DNA from 3 places in the Streptomyces sp. NPDC001135 genome. Region 3 is predicted to be linked to each of the others. Evidence: predicted binding sites of a transcription regulator. Region 3 holds the regulator's gene; each other region holds the start of a gene.
The links. Region 3 encodes HrcA, which represses chaperone genes, less so after heat shock. Its sites were predicted from a motif close to TTNGCACTCNGNNNNNCNGAGTGCNAA; they were not measured.
Positions count from the first base shown of each region.

Region 1: a site for HrcA is predicted at 2,831-2,857, ahead of groES (co-chaperone GroES). Genes of this name have one in related genera too.
Region 2: a site for HrcA is predicted at 3,563-3,589, ahead of groL (chaperonin GroEL). Genes of this name have one in related genera too.

Region 1 is NZ_JBSFKD010000012.1:81,242-87,526, forward strand. It holds gene ACWC94_RS17160 (THUMP-like domain-containing protein) at 1-276, opposite strand, end outside; gene ACWC94_RS17165 (polysaccharide deacetylase family protein) at 367-1,278, shown strand; gene ACWC94_RS17170 (polysaccharide deacetylase family protein) at 1,914-2,720, shown strand; gene groES (co-chaperone GroES) at 3,004-3,312, shown strand; gene groL (chaperonin GroEL) at 3,434-5,059, shown strand; gene ACWC94_RS17185 (ester cyclase) at 5,117-5,824, opposite strand; gene ACWC94_RS17190 (SDR family NAD(P)-dependent oxidoreductase) at 5,900-6,285, opposite strand, start outside.
Region 2 is NZ_JBSFKD010000004.1:91,582-97,866, reverse strand. It holds gene ACWC94_RS07525 (lipase maturation factor family protein) at 1-1,318, shown strand, start outside; gene ACWC94_RS07520 (hypothetical protein) at 1,364-1,576, opposite strand; gene groL (chaperonin GroEL) at 1,817-3,436, opposite strand; gene ACWC94_RS07510 (pyridoxamine 5'-phosphate oxidase family protein) at 3,951-4,580, shown strand; partial or broken gene ACWC94_RS07505 (DUF2267 domain-containing protein) at 4,759-4,881, opposite strand; gene grpE (nucleotide exchange factor GrpE) at 4,906-5,370, opposite strand; gene ACWC94_RS07495 (hypothetical protein) at 5,654-6,031, shown strand; gene ACWC94_RS07490 (Hsp20/alpha crystallin family protein) at 6,128-6,285, opposite strand, start outside.
Region 3 is NZ_JBSFKD010000002.1:416,620-422,904, forward strand. It holds gene ACWC94_RS04880 (Uma2 family endonuclease) at 1-230, shown strand, start outside; gene ACWC94_RS04885 (DUF3097 domain-containing protein) at 208-1,023, opposite strand; gene ACWC94_RS04890 (MBL fold metallo-hydrolase) at 1,058-1,780, opposite strand; gene hrcA (heat-inducible transcriptional repressor HrcA) at 1,945-2,961, shown strand; gene dnaJ (molecular chaperone DnaJ) at 2,962-4,098, shown strand; gene ACWC94_RS04905 (nitronate monooxygenase) at 4,233-5,309, shown strand; gene ACWC94_RS04910 (16S rRNA (uracil(1498)-N(3))-methyltransferase) at 5,306-6,058, shown strand; gene ACWC94_RS04915 (VOC family protein) at 6,076-6,285, shown strand, end outside.

The DNA of each region.
Region 1 (6,285 bases), on a different contig from region 3:
CTTGAAGCGTTCCGCGCGGTACGTCGCCACGCTCGTCCGCGTCGACTGCTCGACCCCGTTGGGTGTGAAGAACATCCGCCCCGCGTCCGCCGGCCCGAACTTCGCCGCCGCCCGCTGCCGCAGCCGGGCCTGGCCGAGCGCGGCCGACACCAGCTCGGCGGGATGGTCGCGGCGCAGCCGGGTGGCGACGGCGAGTTCGTCCGCCGGGGCGGTATCGCGGACCTCGTCGAGGAGGGCACGGCCTTCGGGGGTGAGGAGCAGAGCGAGGTCGTTCACCGGGTCATTGTGGGCCAGTCGGTGGATCGTGCGCCTCCGGCGGCGGTGTCGGCCCGGGATCCGGACCGTGGCCTGGGAGGATCCGGCACCATGCGACTAATCGTACAAAACTATAAAAATCAGATCCGCATCGGGCGTCCCGTCCTCGCCCGTGGAGCCGCCGCGCTGGTCTGTGCCGCCCTTCTCGCCGGCTGTGCCGGACCCGGCGCGACCCGCCCCACGCCCGGCCAGGGCGGTCCCGCGCACACCCTGAGTCCCCAGGCCCGCCAGGCCGCGGAACACGCCCGCCTGGTCGCCGCCGCCCGGCGCTGGGGGCTCGACGAGGCCCCGCTGACCCCGCCGCCCCCGCCCGCGAAGAAGCCGCGCATCACCGCCCGGGCCGGCTTCGAGGTCGACCACCAGGAGGACTGGGAGCTGCCCCCGGTCTTCACCACGGTCCCCACCCGGCAGAAGATCGTCTTCCTCACGGTCGACGACGGTTCGGAGAAGGACCCGGACTTCCTGCGGATGATGCGGGAGCTGAAGATCCCGTACACCGCCTTCCTCAGCAACTACCTGGTCGAGGACGACTACGGGTACTTCCGCAAGATGCAGTCCTACGGCCACACCCTCAACAACCACACCCTGCACCACCCCTATCTGCCGGGCCTGTCCTACGAGGAGCAGCGGGACGAGATCTGCGGCATGCAGGACGTCATGGAGAAGCAGTTCGGCAAGCGCCCGACGGTCTTCCGCCCGCCCTACGGCGACTACAACCAGGACACCCTGCGCGCCGCCAAGGCCTGCGGCATCCGCTACGCGCCGATCTGGAACGAGGAGGTCTTCGTCGACCACTGGGAGTACCGCGAGGACGACCAGAAGATGCGCCGCGGCGACATCGTCCTCACCCACTTCCGCGGCCGCTCCGACTGGAACGGCACGATGGTCGACGACATGCGCCGCTTCCTGAACAAGGTCACCCGCGAGGGCTACGCCGTGGCCCGCCTGGAGGACTACCTGTGAGCTGCGGGCGGACCGGCGAGAACCCGCGCACGGTGCCCGGCGGGGCGGGTTCGGATGGTCCGGGGTCTGTGTGCGGGGAGCTCGACCGCGGCGATTCGCGGGCGGTGAGCGGGGGCACGGGCTGGGGTGGCCCGGCGGTGGTGTGCGGGAGGGTGGCCGCCGGCGGCCCGGGGGCGGTGTCCGGGGTGGCGGGGCCTGGTGATGGAGGGGTGGTGCCCGGGAGGGCGGGTTCGGGCGGTCCGGGGGTGGTCTACGGGGTGGCGGGGCCCGGTGGTGCAGGGGTGGTGTGCGGGAGGGTGGCCGCCGGCGGCCCGGGGGCGGTGTCCGGGGTGGCGGGGCCTGGTGATGCAGGGGTGGTGCCCGGGAGGGCGGGTTCGGGCGGTCCGGGGGCGGTGTCCGGGGTGGCGGGGCCTGGTGATGCAGGGGTGGTGCGCGGGAGGGTGGCCACCGGCGGTCCGGGGGTGGTCTACGGGGTGGCGGGGCCCGGCGACGCGGGGGTGGTGTGCGGGAGGGTGGCCGCCGGCGGTCCGGGGGCGGTGTCCGGGGAGGCGGGGCCCGGTGACCCACGGGTGGTGCCCGGGAGGGTGGGTTCCGGTGGTCTGGGGGTGGTGTGCGGGAGAGGGAGGTCCGGGCGGGTGCTGATCGTGGCGGTTCTCGCCTCGGTCCTCCTCCTCACCGGCTGTGCCCAGTCCGTCGACCCCATCGAGCGCCTCGGTATGAAGGCCGCCGAGGGCGTACACCCGCCCGGCCCCGCCCCCGACCGGGCCTACCGCCGCTGGGGTCTGACCGAGCCCCTCGCCCGCCCGCCGCGCCCCGCCGCCCGCCCGCTCGCCCTCACCCCGCACACCGCCGGCCGCGCCCTGCCCCGCGTCATGGACCACGTCCCCACCCGCGACCGGGTCGTCTTCCTCACCTACGACGACGGCGCCGACAAGGACCCCCGCTTCGTCGACATGGTCCGCGAACTCCGGCTGCCGCTCAGCCTGTTCCTCACCGACAGCGTCGCCGGCCCCGGCTACGGCCACTTCGCCCGCCTGCACCGGCTGGGCGCCGGCATCCAGAACCACACCCTCGACCACCGCGCGCTGGCCGGACTGCCCTACTCCGGCCAGCGCGCCGAGATCTGCGGCCAGCAGGACAGGCTCGTCTCCCGGCTCGGGGTGCACCCCCGCCTCTTCCGTCCGCCGTACGGCTCGTACGACACCACCACCCTGCGCGCGGCGTCCGACTGCGGCATCTCCACGCTCGTCCTGTGGCGTGCCGCCATGACCCCGGCCGACCTCGTGTACACCCACGGCGCACACCACCTCCGCCCGGGCGACATCATCTTGATCGGCCCGGACGAGACGACGGGCCCCGATCTGCGCGACCGGACCGCCCGGGCACTGCGCAGGGTCCAGCAACGGGGGCTGACGGTGGGCCGGCTGGAGGACTACCTGTAGGCGGGGAGAAGCAGCCCGGCGGGGGGCGGCAGCCCCGGGGACGGCGGAGCAGCACCGGCCACCGGGGGACCCGGCGCTGAACGGTTCTTCGGCCGACGCGCCGCACGGCATTGGCACTCCGCTTGACCGAGTGCTAATCGCAGTCATAGTCTCGGCTCTGGCACTCCCCCCTGGAGAGTGCCAACAAAGCGACGGGCAGGTCCGGCACCCGCGACGACGGATCGACCTGGTCGCCACCTCAGACAGTTAACCCCGTGAGATCTCCGAAGGGGGAGGTCGGATCGTGACGACCACCAGCTCCAAGGTTGCCATCAAGCCGCTCGAGGACCGCATCGTGGTCCAGCCGCTCGACGCCGAGCAGACCACCGCCTCTGGCCTGGTCATCCCGGACACCGCGAAGGAGAAGCCCCAGGAGGGCGCCGTCCTCGCCGTGGGTCCGGGCCGCTTCGAGAACGGCGAGCGCCTTCCGCTCGACGTCAAGGTCGGCGACGTCGTCCTGTACAGCAAGTACGGCGGCACCGAGGTGAAGTACAACGGCGAGGAGTACCTCGTCCTCTCGGCTCGCGACGTCCTCGCGATCATCGAGAAGTAGTCACCGCGAGCACATTTTGCTCTTGAGCTGCGCCCCTGGCCCCCGCGACCGATAACGAAGCCGGGCGCCCGGGGCGCAGCCGTCTTTTCACCCACAGATTTCCGAGAGGGCTTCCGCTGTCATGGCGAAGATTCTGAAGTTCGACGAGGACGCCCGTCGCGCCCTTGAGCGCGGCGTCAACAAGCTGGCCGACACGGTGAAGGTGACGATCGGCCCCCGCGGCCGCAACGTCGTCATCGACAAGAAGTTCGGCGCCCCCACCATCACCAACGACGGTGTCACGATCGCCCGCGAGGTCGAGATCGAGGACCCGTACGAGAACCTCGGCGCGCAGCTGGTGAAGGAGGTGGCGACCAAGACCAACGACATCGCGGGTGACGGCACCACCACCGCCACCGTGCTCGCCCAGGCGCTGGTGCGCGAGGGCCTGAAGAACGTCGCCGCCGGTGCCTCCCCGGCCGCCCTGAAGAAGGGCATCGACGCCGCCGTCAAGGCCGTCTCCGACGACCTGCTGGCTTCCGCCCGCCCGATCGACGAGAAGTCCGACATCGCCGCCGTCGCCGCGCTGTCCGCCCAGGACCAGCAGGTCGGCGAGCTGATCGCCGAGGCGATGGACAAGGTCGGCAAGGACGGTGTCATCACCGTCGAGGAGTCCAACACCTTCGGCCTGGAGCTGGACTTCACCGAGGGCATGGCCTTCGACAAGGGTTACCTGTCGCCGTACTTCGTGACGGACCAGGAGCGCATGGAGGCCGTCCTCGACGACCCGTACATCCTCATCAACCAGGGCAAGATCAGCTCCATCCAGGACCTGCTGCCGCTGCTGGAGAAGGTCATCCAGGCGGGCGCCTCCAAGCCGCTGCTGATCATCGCCGAGGACGTCGAGGGCGAGGCCCTGTCGACCCTGGTCGTCAACAAGATCCGCGGTACCTTCAACGCCGTCGCGGTGAAGGCCCCCGGCTTCGGCGACCGCCGCAAGGCGATGCTGCAGGACATGGCGATCCTCACCGGCGCCACCGTCATCTCCGAGGAGGTCGGCCTCAAGCTCGACCAGGTCGGCCTGGACGTGCTCGGCTCCGCCCGCCGCGTGACGGTCACCAAGGACGACACCACGATCGTCGAGGGTGCCGGCAAGCAGGAGGACCTGACGGGCCGCGTCGCGCAGATCAAGGCCGAGATCGAGAACACCGACTCCGACTGGGACCGCGAGAAGCTCCAGGAGCGCCTCGCGAAGCTGGCCGGCGGCGTGTGCGTGATCAAGGTCGGCGCCGCCACCGAGGTGGAGCTGAAGGAGAAGAAGCACCGTCTGGAGGACGCCATCTCCGCGACCCGCGCCGCGGTCGAGGAGGGCATCGTCTCCGGTGGTGGCTCCGCCCTGGTCCACTCCTCCAAGGTCCTCGAGGGCAACCTCGACAAGACCGGCGACGAGGCCACCGGTGTCGCGGTCGTCCGCAACGCCGTGGTCGAGCCGCTGCGCTGGATCGGCGAGAACGCCGGCCAGGAGGGCTACGTCATCGTCTCCAAGGTCAAGGACCTGGAGAAGGGGCAGGGCTACAACGCCGCCACCGGCGAGTACGGCGACCTGGTCAAGGCCGGCGTCATCGACCCGGTGAAGGTCACCCGCTCCGCCCTGGAGAACGCCGCCTCCATCGCCTCCCTGCTGCTCACGACCGAGACCCTGGTCGTCGAGAAGAAGGAAGAGGAAGAGCCGGCCGCCGCGGGCCACGGCCACGGCCACGCCCACTGAGCCGAGCGCTCCCGAGCGAAGGCCCGGCACCGTCACGGTGCCGGGCCTTCGCCCTGTCTACTGCTCCAGCTCGTCCAGTGCGCCCAGCTGCTGCATCAGCCCCAGTTGGTCGTGCTGCCACCAGGTTTCGGCGATCTTGCCGTTGTCCGTGAAGCGGAAGAGCGTCATTCCGGTCATGGAGACCCGCCTGCCCGTGGGCGCGATCCCCAGGAAGTCCCCTTTGTGCGTGGCGTTCCAGATCCACCGCGCGCAGGCCCGGCCTCCCTCGGCGAGCACGTCCTCGACCGTGAACGTGAAGTCGAAGGCGCCGCGCCACATCCGGTACTCGGCGCGGGCGTTGTCCAGGCCGATGGTGTCCTGCGGGTTCACCGGGTCGTGGCTGTGGATGTCCTCGTCCAGCAGGTTGTTGAGCGGCGCCAGCTCACCCGGGGTCTGGAGCTCCTCGAAGAACCTGTGCACGGTGTCCTCGGCCAGCCGCTCGTCCCGCACGACGTCCAGATCGGTGAACGTCGGCGTCTCGTCGCACAGCGCGACCATGTCCTGGAAGATCTTCTCGGTCTCCGGGAGGTTCGAGTTCCGCATCGCCTCCGCGTACGACGGGAACTCCACCACTTCGACGACGTGGGACGCGTCCGATCGGTCCTTGCCGACCAGCGCGTGCCTCGCCGTCCGCTTTCCCCTGGTCTGCGCGACCCAGTCGTCCATCAGCCGGTTCATCTCGTCCAGCCGGCTCGTCCTGCACTCGATGAGCTGTACGAAGGTCATGACGCCGCCTCCCGGCCCCCCTGGCCCGGTGTGTCACGCTCATTTTCGCACCGCGACGGCAGCGCCACCCGTCCGCTACCGGGGCCCGTACCTGCGTCCCGTCCGGGAGGAGATCCCGCCCATCAGCCCGCGCGGGGTGACCTTCACCAGGCCCATCAGCGCCTTGTAGCGCGGGTCGGGGATCGACAGCGACTTCCCGCGCGCCAGGTCGGCCAGGGCCGCCCCGACCAGCTTGTCGGCGTCCAGCCACATCCAGCCCGGGATGTTGTCCGTGCCCATCCCGGCCCGCTGGTGGAACTCGGTGCGCACGAAGCCGGGGCACAGGGCCATCAGGCGTACGCCGCTGCCGGCCAGGTCCTTGGCCGCGCCCTGCGTGAACTGCACGACCCACGCCTTGGAGGCGCCGTAGGTGCCGCGCGGCACGAAGGCGGCCACGGAGGCGACGTTGAGGATCCCGCCCC
Region 2 (6,285 bases), on a different contig from region 3:
GGGGCTGCTGCCGGTACCGCGCTTCACCGCGCAGGTGCCGTTCAGGCGGGCTCCGAGTATCTTCCAGCTGCACTACTCGGACCGTTTCTTCGCCGCCATGGCCTGGACGGGCGCCGCGGGATCCGCCGCGGTGGCGGCGGGGGTGCCGGACCGGCTGCCGCTGTGGGCGGCGACGGTGCTGTGGGCGCTGCTGTGGGCGCTGTACCTGTCCATCGTCAACGTCGGGCAGACCTGGTACGGGTTCATGTGGGAGTACCTGCTGCTGGAGGCCGGCTTCCTGGCGATCTTCCTCGGCAACGACGACGTCGCACCGCCCGTGCCGGTGCGAGGGCTGCTGATCTGGCTGCTGTTCCGGCTTGAGTTCGGCGCCGGGCTGATCAAGCTGCGCGGCGATTCCTGCTGGCGGGATCTGACGTGCCTGTACTACCACCACGAGACCCAGCCGCTGCCCGGCCCGCTCAGCTGGTTCTTCCACCACCTCCCCAAGCCCGTCCATCGCGTGGAGGCGGCGGCCAACCACGTCGCACAACTCCTCGTGCCGTTTGGCCTGTTCGCTCCGCAGCCGGCGGCGAGCATCGCCGCCGGCTTGGTGATCACCACCCAGCTGTGGCTGGTCGCGTCCGGCAACTTCGCCTGGCTGAACTGGCTGACGATCGTGCTGGCGCTGTCCGCGATCGGCGGCTCGCAGGTCACCGGCGCGCTGGGTCTGCCTCCTGCGCCGCGTTTCGCCGCCGCACCGGTGTGGTTCGAGGGCCTTGTGCTGGCTGTCGCCGCCCTGGTGGTGGTGCTCAGCTACTGGCCGGTGCGTAACCTGCTCTCCCGCAGCCAGGTCATGAACGCGTCCTTCACTCCGCTGCACCTGGTCAACACCTACGGCGCGTTCGGCAGCGTGGGCCGCACCCGGTACGAGCTGATCGTCGAGGGCACCGACGAGCCGGAGATCACCGAAGAGACCGTGTGGCAGGAGTACGTCTTCAAGGGCAAGCCGGGCGGCATGCGGCGGCTTCCGCCGCAGGTGGCCCCGTACCACCTCAGGCTGGACTGGCTGATGTGGTTCGCCGCGCTCTCCCCTGTGTACGCGGCCGGCTGGCTCCCCGCCTTCCTCCTCGCCCTCTTGGAGAGCAACCCGGCCGTCCTGAGTTTACTGCGCCGCAATCCCTTCCCGGGCTCGGCGCCTGCTTTCGTCCGGATCTGCCTGTACGAGTACCGGTTCACCAGCTGGTCGGAACTGCGCGCGAACGGTGCCTGGTGGAGCCGCACCTTCCTCGGCGAGTACGTGCCGGCCGTCGCCAAGCGGCAACCGGTATCCAGCGCATGAGGCCCGGGTTCCGCGGGAGACTCGGCCCTGGCTCGGCTTTCGGGGTCATCGTGCGCAGCCGACGTCGAGGACTTCGAGGATGTCGTCGTGGATGGTGTAGACAAGCCAGCACCATTCGCCGAATGCCGCGGCCAGACCGGAGACGTGTGCCTGCGGTGTCCTGGCAACGGCGGCGATGAGCGTAATGATCTCCTCGTGCGTGTCGTTCGGGACGCCGAACAACACGCCGGCAGCGGGTTGGACCACTTCGACTCTCATGTCGCCCCCTGCAGATGAACCGGAGCAGCGCTGGCGGCGCTCCTCTCCACCGGGCGTCTGGCCTACGTGCCACGATCCCTCCGGGCTCAGGAGAACGGCAACAGGCTGACCACACCTGTTCCGGTCGGCTGCCGGTGCACGAGTCCCCCGGGGTTCCCCTGCGCGCCGCTGGGCGGGCGCCGGCGGTCTGCTGTTGCGGCCACCGGCGCCCGCCTCGGTCCGGCTCCGGGTACGCGGCGATCAGAATTCGGCGCCGGCCCCGGCGGCGGCCGGTTCCTTTTCCTCGGGCTTGTCGGCGATGACGGCCTCCGTGGTGAGGAACAGCGCGGCGATGGAAGCGGCGTTCTGCAGCGCGGAGCGGGTCACCTTCGCCGGGTCGATGATGCCCGCGGCCAGCATGTCCACGTACTCACCGGTCGCGGCGTTCAGACCGTGGCCGACGGCCAGCGTACGTACCTTCTCCACCACGACACCGCCCTCCAGGCCGGCGTTGCGGGCGATCTGCTGCAGCGGAGCGGTCAGCGCGCGGCGGACCATCTCCACACCGGTCCGCTCCTCGTCGTCCACCTCCAGCTTCTCGAACGCCTTCTCGGACGCCTGCAGCAGGGCCACGCCGCCACCGGCGACGATGCCCTCCTCGACGGCCGCCTTCGCGTTGCGGACGGCGTCCTCGATGCGGTGCTTGCGCTCCTTGAGCTCCACCTCGGTGGCGGCGCCGGCCTTGATCACGGCCACGCCGCCGGCGAGCTTGGCCAAGCGCTCCTGCAGCTTCTCGCGGTCGTAGTCGGAGTCCGAGCGCTCGATCTCGGCGCGGATCTGCTTGACCCGGCCCTCGATCGCGCTGCCGTCGCCGGCGCCCTCCACGATGGTGGTGTCGTCCTTGGTGACGACCACCTTGCGGGCCCGGCCCAGGACGTCCGTGCTGACGTGCTCGAGCTTCAGGCCGACCTCGTCCGAGACGACCGTGGCCCCGGTGAGGACCGCCATGTCGGCGAGCATGGCCTTGCGGCGGTCGCCGAAGCCCGGGGCCTTGACGGCCACCGACTTGAACGTGCCGCGGATCTTGTTGACGACCAAGGTCGCCAGCGCCTCGCCATCCACGTCCTCGGCAACGATCAGCAGCGGCCGGCTCTCCTGCATCACCTGCTCCAGCAGCGGCAGCAGGTCCTTGACCGCACTGACCTTGGAGCCGACGAGCAGGATGTAGGGGTCCTCCAGGACCGCTTCCATGCGGTCGGTGTCGGTGACGAAGTAGGGCGAGATGTAGCCCTTGTCGAAGCGCATGCCCTCGGTGAGCTCCAGCTCCAGGCCGAAGGTGTTGGACTCCTCGACGGTGATGACGCCTTCCTTGCCGACCTTGTCCATGGCCTCGGCGATCAGCTCACCGATCGCCCGGTCCCCGCCCGCGGACACCGCGGCCGTGTTGGCGATCTCCTCCTTGGTCTCCAGCTCCTTGGCCTGCTCCAGCACGGCCGCGGATACGGCCTCGACGGCCTTCTCGATACCGCGCTTGAGAGCCATCGGGTTGGCGCCTGCGGCGACGTTGCGCAGCCCCTCCTTGACCAGGGCCTGGGCGAGCACGGTCGCGGTGGTCGTACCGTCACCGGCGACGTCGTCCGTCTTCTTGGCGACTTCCTTGACCAGCTCGGCGCCGATCTTCTCGTACGGGTCCTGAAGCTCGATCTCCTTGGCGATGGAGACGCCGTCGTTGGTGATCGTGGGGGCGCCCCACTTCTTGTCCAGGACCACGTTGCGGCCCTTGGGGCCGAGCGTCACCTTCACGGCGTCCGCGAGCTGGTTCATGCCGCGCTCCAGAGCGCGGCGCGCCTCCTCCTCATAAGCGATGATCTTCGCAGTCATCGGTACGGTCTCCTCTGCATCGAATCCTTGAGTCGATGACGGTGGCCCGGGATGACGCCCGCGACGTTCACCCGCGCGCCGGAGGTTTCCCTCACGGCCGCACGAGCACGTCACCCGACCCAGCCGTTAGCACTCTCACTGTGAGAGTGCTGATTCCTCGTCTAGCACTTCGGCCTGCTCGGGGGCAAGTCGCCGCCTCGGACAGCCGCGCCCGGTCAGCCGTTGCGCGTCCGAGAGGGACCGGCAGGGCTGCCGGGACGGAGCGGGTTCCTCGGGGGGAGCCGGTCCGGTGACCTCCAGATGGCCGGGCGCAATTCCTCCTGAGAAGCGAGTTCCAAACCGCGTGACCCGTGGCCGCGCCGCAGCCGGTTCCGACGGAACCCCTGGGCGTCAAGGCGCGGCTCCGCCCGGGTGCTGTCGTGCGGATCCCGGTGGATCCTCGCACCGGCCACTGATAGCGAGCCGTCCTCTACGATCGACCTGTTCACGTACCCATGGGAGGGGGGTAAGGTCCGTGCTGCTCACAGATCTGGTCGAGGTGACGTCACCGGACGAGCTGGGGGAACTGCTCGGCGAGCCGACACCGGGCGCGCTGGTCAAGGTCCGGCCAAGCCTGCACGAGCACGACCGCCAGTGGCTGGCCGCGTCGCCGCTGTGCATGGTGGCGACCTCGGGCGCCGACGGCAGCTGCGACGCGTCACCGAAGGGTGACCCGGCCGGGTTCACGCTCGTGCTCGACGACACGACGATCGCGATCCCCGAACGTCCCGGGAACCGCCGGGCCGACGGGTTCCGCAACATCCTGGCCAATGCCCACGTGGGGCTGCTCTACCTGATCCCCGGCCGCCCCGACACGCTGCGCATCAACGGCCGTGCGCGCATCCTGCGCGATGCGCCCTTCTTCGACGACATGGTGGTGAAGGGGAATCGTCCGCAGCTGGCCCTGCTCGTCGAGATCGACCAGGTCTTCTACCACTGCCCGAGAGCCCTGCTGCGCGGCGGAGTCTGGCAGCCGGAGACCTGGCGGCCGGAAGCGGCGCCGTCCCGCGCGGTGCTCGCGAAGGCGCACGATCGCCGTTCGGAGAGCGTGGAGGACCTGGAGGCGTACTACGGCTCGCAGTACCTGGAGCGCCTGTACCAGTAACTGATCGTGTCGGAAGCGATTTCCAAGCCGCGTGACACGCCTCGCGCTGGATCGTTCATACGGACCGATCTCGTTCGGGTGACCGCTCGGCGGTGGATGCTTGGGTGAAGGGCCCCGGCCGAGCGGCGGTGGTGGTCTTTCCCCCGACGGTGTGGCCGTATCCGGGGGTGCCCCAGATCCCGGAGACGGCGCCGGCCAGGGTGGTCAGGACCGCGCTGGCGTCCCACTCCGCGGTGCGCGGCCGGGCGCCGGTGCGCTCGGCGACCCTGCGGTAGAACTCCTCGATCCCGAAGCTCTCGGCGATGCCCTCTTCCCCGGTACCCAGTCAGCTCCGCGAGGCGGGCAACGGCGGCTTGCCTGCCGGGGCGGATGCATCCCGTACGCCGCACCCCGGCGTCGATGCGCTCCTCACGGGCGGGGCCGGCCCGGTGACCTCCACGGTGGCCGGGCGCAGCACGTTCTCGCCCAGACGGTAGCCGGGACGCAGGACCGCCGAGCACACCAGGCGGTCCGCAGCGGGGACAACATGGTGCGTCAGAGCGTCGTGGCAGGCGGGGTCAAACAGATCGCCCACCTCACCGAACGACGTGACGCCCAGCGAGCCGAGCTGCTCCTGCAGGCTGTCGCCGATGTCCTTCAGACCGGGCGTCAGCGCACCCGGGCGCGGAAGGCCGAGGTGATCACCTCGGCTGTCGCCGAGGGCTCCACCCCAGCACCGCACACAGGTCTCCGCCCTGGTCCCGTGCCGGCATCCCGCCACCTCCTCGCCCACTGCGAGCTGCGACTTCACCCTTACTTGCCTCAATTCCTGAGGTAAAACCCGAGTCTCATCTTGTCGAGGATTGATAGGGGAGGTATAGGGGTTTCGGAGGCATCCCGGACTCCTGAGCCCGGAATGGGCCCCGCGGGAAGCAAGCGGAAGAAGTGCTACGCCTGGTATGCCCCGAAGGGCGGGTGGAGCGGCTCCTGCGCGACAGCGGACTCGCCCAGGCCCTGCCCGTCTCCCCCTCCCTCGAGGCCGCGCTCACAGCGCCCCGGACCACAGTCGCCAACCGGATGGGAGGTGCCCTGCCGTGATCACCGAACTTGCCGTCGAACGAGTCGAGTTCATCTGCGGCTCGTGCTGGCACCGCTGGAGTGTCGACTACGACGTGCAGCGCTACCGGGACGCCCTCGATGCCGAGTGGGAGGTCTTCTACCGCGACAACACGGCGGTTTCCTCCCCCTACACGCCGCAGGGCGCTCCGCCTTGCGAACACTGCGGTCGGCGCTGGGTCGGGCGCCTCGTGGCGCGCCGCCCCGTGCCCCTGCCCGACGCCGAAGGGCCGCGCAGCCGCGTTCCGGCCGAAGGCGAGCACCGCCCCGAGCGGCACACCGCACCGATGCTGCACGCCGCCGGCCATCCCCAGCCGCACGCGCGAGCCGAGCATCCGTCCACGGAAACGTCCTGATCGGCTAGTCGGCCAGGGACGATCACCGTATGCAACCGCACCTGCCCCCGTACGGCGCGCACCGCACGGGGGCAGGGCTCACTGTCCGAGCTGGGGTCACTGTCCGGAGGTGATCTCGATGCGGCGTGATGTGGTGGCTTCCGCCTTCGGTACCTTGACGGTCAGCACACCGTTGTCGAGGGTGGCCTCGACGTCCTCGGGGCTGATGTCGCCGGGCAGCGCGGCGCGGTACTCGAACCGGCCGGTCCTGCGGG
Region 3 (6,285 bases):
AGCGCTCGATCTACGCGGCCGGAAGGATCCCCGCCTACCTCATCCTCGACCCGATCATGGCGCACTGCGTCTTGCTGACGAAGCCTGCGGGCCAAGGCGAGGACGCCGACTACCTGAGCCAGGAGATCATTAAATTCGGCGATCCAGTTCCGGTGGAGGTTCTGGGACTCGAACTGGACACCACCGAGTTCGGAACGTTCCCCAACGTCAGGCCCCACCGCTACCCGTGACGAAGTCGATCAGCTCCTCCACCCTCCCCAGCAGCTCCGGCTCCAGGTCCCTGTAGGACCCCACCCGCTTCAGGATCGCCTGCCACACCGCCCCGGTGTTCTCCGACGGCCAGCCCAGCGCCCGGCACACCCCCGTCTTCCAGTCCTGCCCGCGCGGCACCCTCGGCCAGGCCTCGATCCCCAGCGACGACGGCTTCACGGCCTCCCAGATGTCGATGTACGGGTGGCCCACCACCAGCGCGTGCTCACTCGTCACCGACTCCGCGATCCGCCACTCCTTCGTGCCCGGGACGAGGTGGTCCACAAGCACACCCAACCGCGCGTCCGGACCCGGTGCGAAGGACGACACGATCGACGGCAGGTCGTCCACGCCCTCCAGGTACTCCACCACCACGCCCTCGATGCGCAGGTCGTCGCCCCACACCTTCTCCACCAGCTCGGCGTCGTGCCGGCCCTCGACGTAGATGCGGCCGGCCCGGGCCACGCGGGCGCGGGCGCCGGGGACGGCGACCGAGCCGGAGGCCGTACGGGCGGGTCGTACCGGAGCCGGTGACGAGGGGCGGACCAGCGTCACCACGCGCCCCTCCAGCAGGAAGCCCCGCGGCTCCAGGGGGAACACCCGGTGCTTGCCGAAGCGGTCCTCCAGCGTCACCGTGCCCGCCTCGCAGCGGATCACCGCCCCGCAGAACCCGGTGCCGGGCTCCTCCACCACCAGGCCCGGCTCAGCGGGTACCTCCGGTACCGGCTGCTGCCTCTTCCACGGCGGGGTCAGGTCGGCGGAGTACGTGCGCATTCGGATGACGATAGGAGAAGCCGTACGCGAAGACTCACGACACGCCGAAACGCGCCGCCAGTTGATCACGCTGGCGTCGTACGAACCCCGCGTCCACCACCGCTCCGTGACCGGGCACGTACAGCGCGTCCCCGCCGCCCAGGGACAGCAGCCGGTCGAGGGCGTCCGGCCAGCGGGACGGGACCGCGTCCGGGCCCGCCTGGGGTTCGCCGGACTCCTCGACCAGGTCGCCGCAGAAGACCACCTCGGGATCTCCCGGCACGAGCACCGCGAGATCGTGCGCCGTGTGCCCCGGGCCCACGTTCGCCAGCAACGCCTGGCGGCCGCCCCCGAGGTCCAGCGTCCACTCACCGGAGACCGGATGCCGGGGCGGGGCCAGCGCGTCCACCGCCTCGTCGGCGTCGGCGACCGGCAGCCCGTTCCTGATCGCGTCCAGGCGCAGGTCCTCGCGCTCGTACGCGAAGACCGCGTCCAGCCCCACCGGGCCGTACACCTGCGCTCCCGCCATCGCCGCCGCCCCGAAGACATGGTCGAAATGGGGGTGGGTCAGCGCGAGATGGGTCACACGGCCGCCGGCCAGCTCCTCGGCCTGTGCCCGCAGCCGCGCGCCCTCGGCCAGGCTGGAACCGGCGTCCACCATGAGGGCCGTACCCGCCCCGAGGACCAGCCCGACCGTGCAGTCCCAGCCCGGGAGGCGCCGGCGTCCGACCCCGGCGGCCAGCCGTTCCCACCCCAGCTCTTCCCAAGTCACCGTCATACCGCGACGCTAGCTGCACGAGCCGCCGCGACCGTACCGACCTTGCCCCGGGTGTACCCGACAGCCGTACACTGGGCCCGGGAACGCTGGCACTCGCGTGCGAAGAGTGCCAGGCGGACGAACCGCGGAACAGAAGGGGACGACGTGCTGGAGGTGCGCGCCGAATGCTGAGTGAACGCAGGCTTCAGGTACTGCGCGCCATCGTCCAGGACTACGTCGGCACCGAGGAGCCGGTCGGGTCGAAGGCCCTGACCGAGCGGCACAACCTCGGGGTCTCCCCGGCCACCGTCCGCAACGACATGGCGGCCCTGGAGGACGAGGGGTTCATCGCGCAGCCGCACACCAGCGCGGGGCGCATCCCCACCGACAAGGGTTACCGGCTGTTCGTGGACAAGCTCGCCGGCGTCAAGCCCATGACGGCGCCCGAGCGGCGCGCCATCCAGAACTTCCTGGAGGGCGCCGTCGACCTCGACGACGTCGTGGCGCGCACGGTGCGGCTGCTCGCGCAGCTGACCCGGCAGGTCGCCGTCGTGCAGTACCCGTCCCTGACCCGGTCCACCGTCCGGCACGTGGAGCTGCTCTCGCTCGCTCCCGCGCGCGTGATGCTCGTGCTGATCACGGACACCGGCCGGGTCGAGCAGCGGATGGTCGACTGCCCGGCGCCCTTCGGTGAGAGCTCGCTCGCCGACCTGCGCGCGCGGCTGAACAGCCGGGTCGCGGGCCGCCGGTTCGCGGACGTGCCGAGGCTGGTCGAGGACCTCCCCGAGGCCTTCGAGGCCGAGGACCGCGGTACGGTCTCGATGGTGCTCTCCACTCTCCTGGAGACACTCGTCGAGGAGAACGAGGAGCGGTTGATGATCGGCGGTACCGCCAATCTCACCCGCTTCGGGCATGACTTTCCCCTCACGATCCGGCCCGTCCTGGAGGCCCTTGAGGAGCAGGTCGTGCTCCTCAAGCTCCTCGGCGAGGCCAAGGATCCGGGCGTGACCGTGCGCATCGGGCACGAGAACGCCCACGAGGGGCTCAACTCCACCTCGGTGGTGTCGGTGGGCTACGGTTCGGGCGGCGAGGCGGTTGCCAAGCTCGGCGTGGTCGGACCGACCCGCATGGACTACCCGGGAACGATGGGAGCGGTACGCGCAGTGGCACGGTACGTCGGACAGATCCTGGCGGAGTCGTAAGTGGCCACGGACTACTACGCCGTTCTCGGCGTGCGCCGCGACGCGTCGCAGGATGAGATCAAGAAGGCGTTCCGTCGGCTCGCGCGCGAGCTGCACCCGGACGTCAACCCGGATCCGAAGACCCAGGAGCGGTTCAAGGAGATCAACGCCGCTTACGAGGTGCTGTCGGACCCGCAGAAGAAGCAGGTCTACGACCTGGGCGGCGATCCGCTCTCGCAGTCCGGCGGTGCCGGTGCGGGCGGCTTCGGTGCCGGTGGCTTCGGCAACTTCTCCGACATCATGGACGCGTTCTTCGGTACGGCGTCGCAGCGCGGGCCGCGCTCGCGCACCCGGCGCGGCCAGGACGCGATGATCCGCATCGACGTGGAGCTGGACGAGGCGGCCTTCGGGACCACCAAGGACATCCAGGTCGACACGGCGATCGTCTGCAACACCTGCAACGGAGAGGGCGCGGCGCCCGGTACGACCGCCCAGACGTGTGACATGTGCCGGGGCCGTGGTGAGGTCTCGCAGGTCACCCGGTCCTTCCTGGGTCAGGTCATGACCTCGCGTCCCTGTCCGCAGTGCCAGGGCTTCGGGACCGTGGTGCCGACCCCGTGCCCGGAGTGCGCCGGTGACGGCCGCGTCCGCTCCCGCCGCACGCTCACCGTCAAGATCCCGGCCGGTGTCGACAACGGCACGCGGATCCAGCTCGCCGGTGAGGGCGAGGTCGGGCCCGGCGGCGGCCCCGCCGGTGACCTGTACGTCGAGATCCACGAGTTGCCGCACTCGATGTTCCAGCGGCGCGGTGACGACCTGCACTGTACGGTCACGATCCCGATGACGGCCGCCGCGCTCGGCACCAAGGTGCCGCTGGAGACCCTGGACGGCATGGAGGAGGTCGACATCCGGCCCGGCACCCAGTCCGGCCAGTCGATCCCGCTGCACAACCGGGGCGTCACGCATCTGCGCGGCGGCGGCCGGGGTGACCTGATCGTGCACGTCGAGGTCCAGACCCCGACCAAGCTGGACCCCGAGCAGGAGCGCCTGCTGCGCGAGCTGGCCAAGCTGCGCGGCGAGGAGCGTCCACAGGGCCAGTTCCAGCCGGGGCAGCAGGGGCTGTTCTCGCGGTTGAAGGACGCGTTCAACGGTCGCTGACGGCGGCTGGAGGATGTCGCCGACGGGTGCTGCGACCTGGGCACAGGGGGTGCTTCGGCACCCCCTATGCCGCTGTCCTATGCCGTGCGACGCCCCGATTCGGACTTGTTCGAAGGACGTGACAACATGCGGTCATGTCCTCCGCGCTGACCGATCTCTTCCCCCACCCGATCGTGCAGGCCCCCATGGCGGGCGGAGTCTCCGTCCCGCAGCTCGTCGCCGCCGTCTCCGAGGCCGGTGGCCTCGGGTTCCTCGCCGCCGGATACAAGACCGCCGACGGCATGTACCAGGAGATCAAGCAACTGCGGGGGCTCACGAGCCGCCCCTTCGGCGTGAACGTGTTCATGCCGCAGCCCGACCACGCCGAGTCGGGCGCCGTAGAGGTCTACGCGCACCAGCTGGCCGGCGAGGCCGCCTGGTACGAGACCGAGCTGGGTGACCCGGACAGCGGCCGGGACGACGGTTACGACGCCAAGCTCGCCGTACTCCTCGACAACCCGGTGCCGGTGGTCTCCTTCCACTTCGGTGTGCCGGGCCGGGAGGTGTTGGACAAGCTGCGGCGGGCCGGCACCCTCACCCTGGTCACCGCCACCACCGCCGAGGAGGCCCGCGCGGTGGAACAGGCCGGTGCGGACGCGGTGATCGCGCAGGGCGTGGAGGCCGGCGGTCACCAGGGAACCCACCGGGACCTCGCCGAGAACGACGGCTCCGGCATCGGGCTGCTCTCGCTGGTCGCGCAGATCCGTGAGGCCGTGCGCATCCCGATCGTCGCCGCCGGCGGCATCATGCGCGGCGGCCAGATCGCCGCCGTCCTCGCGGCCGGCGCGAGCGCGGCCCAGCTGGGCACCGCCTTTCTCGCCACGCCCGAGTCCGGCGCCAGCGCCCTGCACAAGCAGGCGCTGACCAACCCCCTGTTCGCACGCACCGCGTTGACCCGGGCCTTCTCCGGGAGACCGGCCCGCGGTCTGGTCAACCGGTTCCTGCGCGAGCACGGCCCGTACGCCCCCGCCGCCTACCCGGAGCTCCACCACCTCACCGCGCCGCTGCGCAAGGCCGCCGCCAAGGCCGGGGACGCGCAGGGCATGGCGCTGTGGGCGGGCCAGGGCCACCGGATGGCCCGCGAGCTGCCGGCCGGGCGGCTGGTGGAGGTGCTGGCCGAGGAACTCGACGCCGCTCGGACAGCGTTGTCGGCCGAGGGGGACCTGCGATGACCGCGCCGGTGTTCGTCGTCGACTCGCTGGAGGGCGTGGGCCCCGGATCGGCCGTCGACGTCACGGGTCCCGAGGGGCGGCACGCGGTCTCCGTACGGCGGATGCAGCCCGGCGAGCACGTGGTGCTGACGGACGGCAGGGGCCGGGGCGCGGCCGGGGTCGTCGTCAGCGTGTCGGGCAAGGACCACCTGGTGGTCGAGCCGTTCGAGTTCCCGGTGGAGCCGGAGCCCAGCCCCCGGATCACCGTCGTCCAGGCGCTCCCCAAGGGCGACCGGGGCGAACTCGCCGTCGAGACCATGACGGAGACCGGGGTCGACGCGATCGTGCCCTGGCAGGCCGCCCGCTGCATCACCCAGTGGAAGGGCGAGCGGGGTCTGAAGGCGCTCGCCAAGTGGCGGGCCACCGCGCGCGAGGCCGGCAAGCAGTCCCGTCGGCTGCGCTTCCCCGAGGTCGCGGACGCGGCGAGCACCAAGCAGGTTGCCGCACTTTTGGCCAAAGCCGACTTCGCCGCCGTACTGCACTCCGACTTCGAGCACGTCAGCGAGCCGCTGGCCACCGCCCCCCTCCCCGCCGAAGGCGAGATCGTGCTGGTCGTCGGCCCCGAAGGCGGCGTGGCGCGCGACGAGTTGGCGCTCTTCGAGGAGGCGGGTGCGAAGGCGTGCGTGCTCGGTCCTACCGTGTTGCGTACATCCACCGCCGGCACCGCCGCCGTGGCCCTGCTCCTGGGCCGCACCGGCCGCTGGTCCTGACACCGCCCGAGGACACCGTGGAACTCGCTCAAGTCCGCCTCCTGGTCACCGACTTCGCCGCCTGCTACCGCTTCTACGCCGACGTCCTCGGCCTCAGGCCGCAGTCCGGCGCGGCCGAGGGTCCGTACGAGAAGTTCAGCCCGCACGCCGGCTCCGCGGGGATCGCGCTGCAGGACCGCTCGATGATGGCCGAGGTCCTTCAGGAGCTGGGCGAGTCCGCCACCGGC